Regions from separate parts of the Pseudoalteromonas sp. Of11M-6 genome, predicted to be linked through region 1. Evidence: riboswitches for the same ligand, from Rfam matches in the RefSeq annotation. Region 1 holds a riboswitch; the other holds the start of a gene.
What was found. Region 1 has a riboswitch for cobalamin ahead of MHN32_RS06140 (ABC transporter ATP-binding protein). Riboswitches for the same ligand answer to the same signal wherever they lie in the genome.
Positions count from the first base shown of each region.

Region 2: another riboswitch for cobalamin. It lies ahead of MHN32_RS06845 (TonB-dependent receptor); the one in region 1 lies ahead of MHN32_RS06140 (ABC transporter ATP-binding protein).

Region 1 is NZ_JAKRFW010000008.1:155,448-159,984, reverse strand. It holds gene cobT (nicotinate-nucleotide--dimethylbenzimidazole phosphoribosyltransferase) at 1-188, opposite strand, end outside; gene MHN32_RS06145 (iron ABC transporter permease) at 181-1,206, opposite strand; gene MHN32_RS06140 (ABC transporter ATP-binding protein) at 1,203-2,000, opposite strand; cobalamin riboswitch at 2,070-2,225, opposite strand; gene MHN32_RS06135 (histidine phosphatase family protein) at 2,216-2,815, opposite strand; gene nqrM ((Na+)-NQR maturation NqrM) at 2,896-3,108, opposite strand; gene MHN32_RS06125 (FAD:protein FMN transferase) at 3,209-4,240, opposite strand; gene nqrF (NADH:ubiquinone reductase (Na(+)-transporting) subunit F) at 4,349-4,537, opposite strand, start outside.
Region 2 is NZ_JAKRFW010000009.1:105,683-110,219, reverse strand. It holds gene MHN32_RS06850 (hypothetical protein) at 1-725, opposite strand, end outside; gene MHN32_RS06845 (TonB-dependent receptor) at 886-2,748, opposite strand; cobalamin riboswitch at 2,783-3,029, opposite strand; gene MHN32_RS06840 (YajQ family cyclic di-GMP-binding protein) at 3,119-3,601, opposite strand; gene MHN32_RS06835 (VanZ family protein) at 3,754-4,104, shown strand; gene MHN32_RS06830 (2-dehydropantoate 2-reductase) at 4,097-4,537, shown strand, end outside.

The sequences.
Region 1 (4,537 bases):
AAAACAAACATTGCAGGGCGTGTTATTGCTAACTGCTCTATGTCTAATTGCGTCTGCCCTTGTGAGAAAATCTGTACTAGCTGCACAGCTAGAGCTTCAAGCTTACCTAGCGCACCTAGCGGTTTGGTTTTTAAGTCGATGCGCTGTTGAATAAGCGTGTTTAAGCGAGTATCTAACGGTTTAACCATGGGTAACTCCGACGCCTCCAGAGCGGCGATTTTTGAAAATAAGCAATGCTAAGAAGAACACGCTGCCAATGGCGGCGGTGATCACACCCACAGGAAGTTCCTGATTATCGATAAGCGTGCGCGACAATACATCCACCCAAAGCATCAAAAGCGAACCGCAAAGCGCGGTGGCCACAAGCCCAATGACCTTTGCTTGCGAGATAAAAAAGCGTACGATATGCGGGATCATCAAGCCTACAAATCCGACTCCGCCGCACGCAGCCACAAGTACTGCGGTGAGTAAGGAGCTCAATAACAACATACCTATTCGCACTCGTCCTACATTCACGCCAAGCGTGGTGGCGCTCTCATCTCCGAGTAACAAGGCGTTGAGCGGCCGACGCATCACTAAAAGCGTGATAAAACTCAGCAACACGACCAAACATGGAAGCCATAGCCATTGCCAGCTCGCCCTTGCAAACGAGCCTAGATTCCAAAACAAGATTGCACTGATGGCTTGAGGGTCACTCCAATAGAGCAACAAGCTAGTAAAGGCACTGAACAGAAAAGAAAGTGCGACGCCCGCCAAGAGCATAGTTTCTACCTGCTGTAGTGCATTGCGTTTTGCCACAAATAAAAGCAGCAAGATAGACAGCAAACTTCCGACAAATGCAGCCCCAGACATCATTAGGCTAGACTGTGCACCAAATAGCGCGATAAGCACCACCACACCGAATGAAGCACCTGAAGAAATACCAAATAAATAAGGATCAGCTAGAGGGTTACGCGTCACGGTTTGTAAAATAAGACCCGCTATCGCCAGTCCTGCTCCCGCACTCATCGCCAGTAACGTCCGTGGCAGACGAAGCTCAACTACCACCCGTTGTTGAAGTACGCTGGGATCGAAATTAATAATCGCTTGTATAACCGTATGCCAAGATAAATCAATCGCACCGATCTTAAGTGCCATCAGCATGCTAAAACAGCACAAGCTCAATAGCAGTATCGATATCAACGCGATCCGCTTTGCGGCAATCATAATTGATACCCGTAATGAAAGCGTATATGTGGGATCTCACTGTTATTTGGCGGATGGCGGACAGTAGAAACCTCTGCACATACCCCAAAAACTTGGCTTAATAGGCTTTCGGTAATGACTTCAAGTGGCGACCCATCTGCAACAAGCTCACCGTTATTTAATACTAATAAGCGGTCGCACAAGGCGCTAGCCAAATTTAAGTCGTGAAAAGACGCAATGATAGTAACACCAAGCTGCTTGGCCAGCTCCATAATTTGGATTTGATATTTAATGTCCAAATGGCTGGTGGGCTCATCCATTATCAATACTTGAGGCGCTTGCACCATGGCACGTGCGATCATTGCCCTTTGCTTCTCCCCACCAGACAAGGAGCTAAAACATTGCTCTAATTTATGGCTCAATCCAACCTGCTCAATGGCATGTAAGATTGCCTGTTTTTCAGCAGCCGTCGTTGTCGCGAGCAGTGATTTGTTCGGTGTTAGCCCCATCAATACCATATCAAATAATGGCAGAGTAAACTCAGCGGGGATCTCTTGTAGCACCACAGCAACATGTCTCGCGTAGGCTTTACGTCCATAACTAGCTAGCGGCTTACCATTGAAAAGTAGCGACCCAGAACTTGGCGCTGTGTATTGATATAAAGTGCGCAGCAAAGTCGACTTTCCAGCACCATTCGGTCCGAGCAAACCAATAAATTCACCCGAATTAATAGCAAAGCTGAGTGCCTTTAAGATGGCTTTACCACCAAGCTGCACGCTAAGTTTATCGACTTGAAACTGTGGAGTGACTGCCATAGCACCTCTGATTGGGCACGGCAAAGTAGTAGCTTATAGACAAGCGACAACTTTGACTTAAGTCTGCCCGCTTAAGTATATAGATAGGCCTTGGTATCTGACTTATGCAAGAGGTAACACTCATACACTTACAGTTGCGGGGACAGTTGAGGACTCACACCTCATTCCCAATATCTGCCTATCACGAAATTTGCAATATTATGAAGTCTAGACGTCTAAAATACAACTTTTGGCCAAGCAGTTTGGCTGCTGTCGTAAAACACCTCAACTTTTACTATACCCGCATAAGGAATATCTATCTTCGATTGGTATGCAGTAAGCTCAGGCGATAGGTCAAGAATAAGTGCTACAAGCGCTTTTATTACTCCTGCATGCGCTACGACGGCGGTACACTCTTCACTTGGCGACGCCAAAATACTGTGCCACCACGTGGCGACCCGATGATGAAAATCATACATAGACTCGCCCTCAGGAGGCGTGTGCAGCCAAGGGTTTTGCCAAAAGTCACCAATACTTGGAAATTGGGTTTCTCGCCAAAGCGTATCATAAGGTTGTCCATCCCATAATCCAAAATCAAATTCGGCGAGATTTGGCTCCACCTCAACGGGGAGTTGATACTGTTTTGCAAAGGCTGTGGCTGTATTCAGGCAGCGCTTCCTTGGAGAGCTAATAATACCCTGCAGGCCACTTAGGCTCGTTAACGATTGCAGCAATTGCTGAGCACCAGTACTACTGAGTTCGGGATCTGTCACTCCAAGTAAATGGCCTGATAGGGTCGTTTCACCATGACGAACAAAATATAGCTGCCGCTGCATTTTTACTTAACCTGAGGTTTGTTACCCAAAAAGCAAAAACGCAAGCTAAGCTTGCGTTTTCAATTAATACCATTCTACGGTTATAGGATCTGGTTTTCTTTCCACATCTCTTCTTTTGCTAACCGCTTTTTGCGTTTGTCGCATGGATCGTCGCAATCACAAATTTTGTCAATGCCCATTGAGCCCAAACCACCACAACTACTGGCCATGGATTTCTTTTGTACGATAACGCCTACTGCCATCGCAACAGCGATAAGCATAAGTAAACCGAAAGTAAGGAGGAATAAAGACATTATCTAGCCCCTTTTATTGCTACATTGAATTGAGTGACGACGCGCAAATTATACGCTTTCATGGCGTCACTCACAATTAAATTATGGGGTGTTGTACAGCTTAATTCAAGTACGGCTGAAATGCTTCACTCGCGTAACTCTTGATCCCTTCAGGACTTTTATACATCAAATACACGGGGAGTTGATGCTCAGTGGCATACGCCTTTGCACGCTCCGTGCCCATCACAGTCAATGCTGTCGCTAGGCCATCAGCCGTCATCGCAGATGGATGTAGTACCGTTACCGACACCAGCTCATGTTTAACTGGGCGACCCGTTGTAGGGTCAATAAGGTGTGTAAAGGTTTCACCATCCATTTCATAAAAAATACGGTAGTCACCTGAAGTTGCAATGCCATTTTTGCCAGGCTCTATCACGCGATGAATTTGGCGTTGACCAACAGGCGCATCGGGTTTCTCGATAGCAATACGCCACTCTCCATCCGGCTTCTTGCCAGAAACGCGAAGCTCGCCACCGATTTCTACCATATAGTCATGAATATCATGACTCTCAATCACCTCAGCCACCTTATCTATGCCATAGCCTTTAGCGGTTGCAGAAAATGATAATTCCAGCCCCGTAACTGTTTTCGCAAGACCACGGCCATTTAAAATAAGCTTATCAACACCGATACGAGTGCGCATATCGTCTAACTCGACCTGTGACGGACGCATTGTTGGTCTTTTGTCAGGACCAAATCCCCACAAATCGATAAGCGGTCCCATCGTAACATCAAGCGTTTTGGTCGACTTTCCAAGGCGGATAGATTCAGCAACTACCAAGCGAAAGTCTTCACTGATAGGCATAACGGTATTTGCGGCTAAACGGTTAAACTGGTTAATCTCAGAATCTGGGATATAGGTGGACATAGATTGATTAACAGCCTTTAATGCTTGCTCAACCTCCTCGTGCAACTGCGCTTGTTCGAGCGGCTTTTCACCGGGGAATACCTTGATGTTGTAGGTCGTGCCCATGGTTTTACCAGACAGCACGATTTCCTTGGCTTCAGGTTTTGCGTCTTGGCATCCTGTTAAAAAAACGAATAAAAACGAAATGATAAAAAATCGAGATAAAAAAGCGTAACTTGCTTGCATCAGAACTTCCTGAGTTTAGTAGCAACGGGTATAAAAAAGCCCTCGAGCAAAGGGTTTTGCTTGAGGGCTTATATTCTAACTTAAGTTCATTGTTAGACCGAAACCTAATTAACCACCGAAGTCATCAAGTAGGATGTTTTCGTCTTCAACACCTAAGTCTTTAAGCATGTTAATAACTGCCGCGTTCATCATTGGAGGACCACACATGTAGAACTCACAATCTTCTGGCGCTTCATGGTCTTTAAGATAGTTTTCAAAAAGTACGTTGTGGATGAAGCCAGTGTAACCTTCCCAGTT
Region 2 (4,537 bases), on a different contig from region 1:
TTGTCAAAAATCCCCGGAGTCAAGGTATCTATCAAATCGAGGATCCACGGCAGCTCTACTTTTGTCGTCACCACAGGCTTAAAGCTAGAAATTAAAGGATCTAACTCAAGCTGCTGGGTACGTACATCATACTTACCTTTGATGGTGACATTTTCGTTGTTAATATAGACATGGATATAAATATTCATCCCAAGCTGCTTCTTACGGAACTTAGCGTAAGACTTCAAATCGAAACCATCGATCAACACCGGTACTTTATTTTGCGCATCAACTCTACCTGCGATTTTCATATGCATAGTGCCGTAGAGGCTAGTCGTGTGGCTCACTTTATTTGAACTAGATTGTGCGGCAATATTGTTGACGATATCGGTCGTCAACTCTTTGTAGTTATGTTCCACATTCGAAAATTGCTGATGAATAATATCTGAAACCTGCGTATACATTTCCTGTGGACCTTGGCTAGATGTTGTCCTGCCAGTAGACCAACACTCGCCACCGGTATAAATCACAGGCACAGATATAGGCGTTAGGTGATCGTTGCCGGGGTGACGATAGTACATCATGCTGCGGATCCGACTACAGGTTTGCGATGGCGCGTTAAACCAAGCGAAATCGCCCGTCATTGATTGTGTTGAAAATTGAGGTTCAAGCTGGTTTTCAGGTAGCGAAGCTTGCGCTGATGTGACAATCCCAAGCGTGAGTAACCCAAATAATAGTGACTTCATGTTCTTTTCCTTAAGGTAGTAATAATACAAATCAAATCTATTATCAACTACACGTAAGGCAGAACACCTGTTACAAATGTAATGCAACTAAATGATAAATAAGAAAAGTGATCCATTACTCACGATGGATCACTCTGGGTATTGAAAAGCTTTCAACGTATTAGAAGCTGTAGCTCACACCAACGTAGGCTTGTCTACCTAGTGGCTTATAGCCCAGTAAAGAGCCATCTTTTGCTTCGCCCGCTGTGGCATTGAAATAACGCTTATCGGTTAAGTTTTCAATACGGCCATTTAACTTGAATCCGTCGAAAAACGTATAGTTAGCAGCTAAGTTAAACAGCGTATATGACGGTAAAGTCACTGTATATGCACCTTCAGCTCCCCATACTTTATCGTCGCGATTACCTCTATGGACTAAGGTCAGTGTTGCGTCGACATTTTCCCACTCTTTACTGACTGAATAAGTTAAGGTACGTCTCGCTCTGCGCTGTAATTGCTTATCGGTATCAGCGTCTTTAGCACTCACATAGCTCGCATTTACTGTATGCTCGATACCAAAGTTGTCTTCAATTTCAACAGAAAGATCAGCACCTTCAAAGTCAGCGCGCTGAACATTGTAAGGGACATATTTCCATTTATCATTTTGCTGATTAACGATTTTATCGGTAATACGGTTATCGTATACCGCAGCTTCCACACGGAAGTTCTCGCCGCTCCATGTAACAATAATTTCGTTATTAGTAGCTTCTTCTGGCTTAATATTTGGGTTAGGTAAATAGTAAGGACTATCAATCACAAACGCCTGTGATAAAGAAGGTGCTCTAAAGGCAGTACCATGATTCAACTTAACACTTAGGCCATCCATGAGTTGCTTGCCTACAGCAACCGTGTAGGTGTTTGCACGACCATGAAAATCATAATCATCCGTTCTCAGTACAACCTCTGCCAGCCAATTTTCATCGTTGTAAAACCCACCGAGTGCTAAAGATAAATTATCACGCTCAGGCTCTGAAAAAGAGGCGGTAGAATCACCAACATCTTCATTTAGAAAGGTAAAGTTACCAGTGAAGATCAAAGCTTCAGTTAAACTATATTGCGACTGATATTCAAATTGACTGCGTTTGGTGACATAAGCGTTATCGTCAGCACTATTACCGATTTGAACATTTTGTTCCTTACCTAAGCTGTATGACGCACTTTGGCTAAACTTATCAGTACGTCTTTTCCACGCCAACTTATTGGTGTAGTTATGGAAACGGTAAGCATCACTACCAAAAGAGTCATACTCCCCCTCACCCTCACTGTACTGTGAACGTAAGCTAAAAATGCCACTTTCTTCATCACCATACTGCACATTTAAACCGGCATTACCGTTATAATATCCATCACGGTCATGGTTTTTTGTGATTGCAGCTTCAGGGTCTTTCTCAATCACATCATAGCCATCGGTATGAGTGTAACCCGCATTAGCTGCAATACTAAACTTGTCTTTTTTGTAATTTACCGTCGCTTCGGTCTTGGAGTAATTGTTACTCCCAGTCGTAAACGCGATAGTATTGTTATTCCCTTCGCGACTAATAATGTTAATCACGCCAGCAATGGCATCTGAACCATAAATCGCAGCTTTGGCACCACGAATGATCTCAATTCTTTCGATGCTATTAAGTGGTAAATTAGTGAGCGAATTGTCACCGGAGTTTGCATCCGTCACTCGAACCCCATCGATTAACACTAGCGTATGCTTAGCGTCATTACCGCGTAGGAATAAACTCACGCTTTGGCCAAAGCCACCGTTTCTAACAGCTTGAATACCAGCGACATTATCGAGTAGCGATACGACATCTTGAACATTGCTTTTTTCAATTTCAGCGCGACCTATAACCGTAATGGCAGACAATGCGCTTTCTAGAGATTGTTCAAATTTATTAGCAGTAACAGTGATATGTTCAACATTTTGATCCGCAAATGCTGAAAAAGAGAGCGCCGTCGCTATCGCCGCGCTTAGAGCAGTTTTATTTAACATGGTTTCCCCTAACTTGTACCCACCGTACAAGAACACAAAGTGACTGTTTCAAGGCCGGTCTCCGGGCTCAGTAAATCTGCAGATTAGCAGTTCACTCTACCGTTGCGGGGGCAGCGCTGGCATAGAACCGATCCAAGCTAATCATGTGTAATAAACTGTCTTACTCAATTTATTATTGATTCACGCAATTAGATGTTCCCTTGTGTTCGCACCAGTTTCCCGATTATCTATACACTTAGCAACCACACTAGGTTGTGTACAGCACCTTGAAAATGCGAGGCTATTGTCTTGGGTTTCGGAATGATTGTCAATGGACGTCTAGAAATCCAAAAGTGCAATCTATGCACTTTTGGAATGAAGTAAAGCGTAATTAGTCGCGGAAGTTTTTGAATTGAAATGGTTGGCCAAGCTCACCGGTACGAACCAATTGCATCGTTTCTTGCAAATCGTCACGCTTTTTACCCGTTACACGCACCGTATCGCCTTGAATTGATGCTTGAACTTTAACTTTTGAGTCTTTAATAAGCTTAACCAGTTTTTTCGCCATCTCTTTGTCGATGCCTTGTTTTAACGCCACCTTGCGCGATACGTATTTGCCTGAGCGTTCAATGTCTTTTAGCTCGAAGCTTGCCACATCAAGGCCACGCTTTGCCGCTTTACCCACTAACATATCAAACAACTGCATAACTTGCTGTTCTGCTTCCGCTTTAAGGTTGATCATTTCACCGTTAAGCTCGATTGATGCATCTACGCCACGAAAATCAAACCGCGTATCAAGCTCGCGAACCGCGTTGTCTACGGTATTTTTTGCTTCTGTCATATCAATTTCAGATACAATATCAAATGAAGGCATGCTTCTCTCCTAAAGTCATTTTGGCTCGATTATAGCAGTTTATGCCTAATTTGAGTTACTTTAAGTTTTTAAACAGCGTATTAGGATGTTCACCCAATGGACAGTTTTCGATGGTATACTGCTCGCTTAGTCATACAGAAGTAGGATGTATTGTGACACGGCGCGTTTATAAAGCTCTTTTGATTATCTCTTTAATTATATGTACGGTGCTATTCGCAAAGGAAATTAGCTTGTCTCCAAAGCTGTTCCCAAATATCGATAAAGTGGCACATTTTGGTGTATTTTTTGTGCTTGCGTTTATCTCTCACCATGCTTTTAAAGTAAAGGTATGGACACACATAGTGCTACTGTCCTTGTACGGTGCAGGAATTGAGTGGATGCAGCATTCATTACCGTACCGCCAAGCATCTACCGCTGATTTTTTAGCTGATTTAGCCGGTGCGGTCAGTTATTTTGTTCTATTTTATATTTGGACAAGTTGGCGCAACAGAAAACATGGCTAACATACATATTTTAGGTGAAGGGGCGATAGGATTACTGCTCGCCCAGCACCTTAGTCAATCTCATCAAATTACGCTGATCACTCGAAATAAACGCGCGGCGACTTATCGCTATCAAACAGCAAGTATTCAACAAACCATCCCATGCAGCACCAAAACACTTGCAGAACTCCCTGCCAACAGTATAGATACGCTAATCATTCCCGTTAAAGCATATCAGGTCATCGAAGCACTCCGAGCGCTTCGCCCTGCACTTTCAAAAAATGGCACGCTAATCCTTAGTCATAATGGCATGGTAGATTGGTCTGGTGAGTTAGCAGCGCTTGAAAAAACACAATCCGCCTACTTCTTAAGCACATCCATTGCTGGCTATAAAGTCGCAGACACTGTGCACCATACAGGACAAGGTGCAACTTGGTTTGGGCCGTTAAATGCA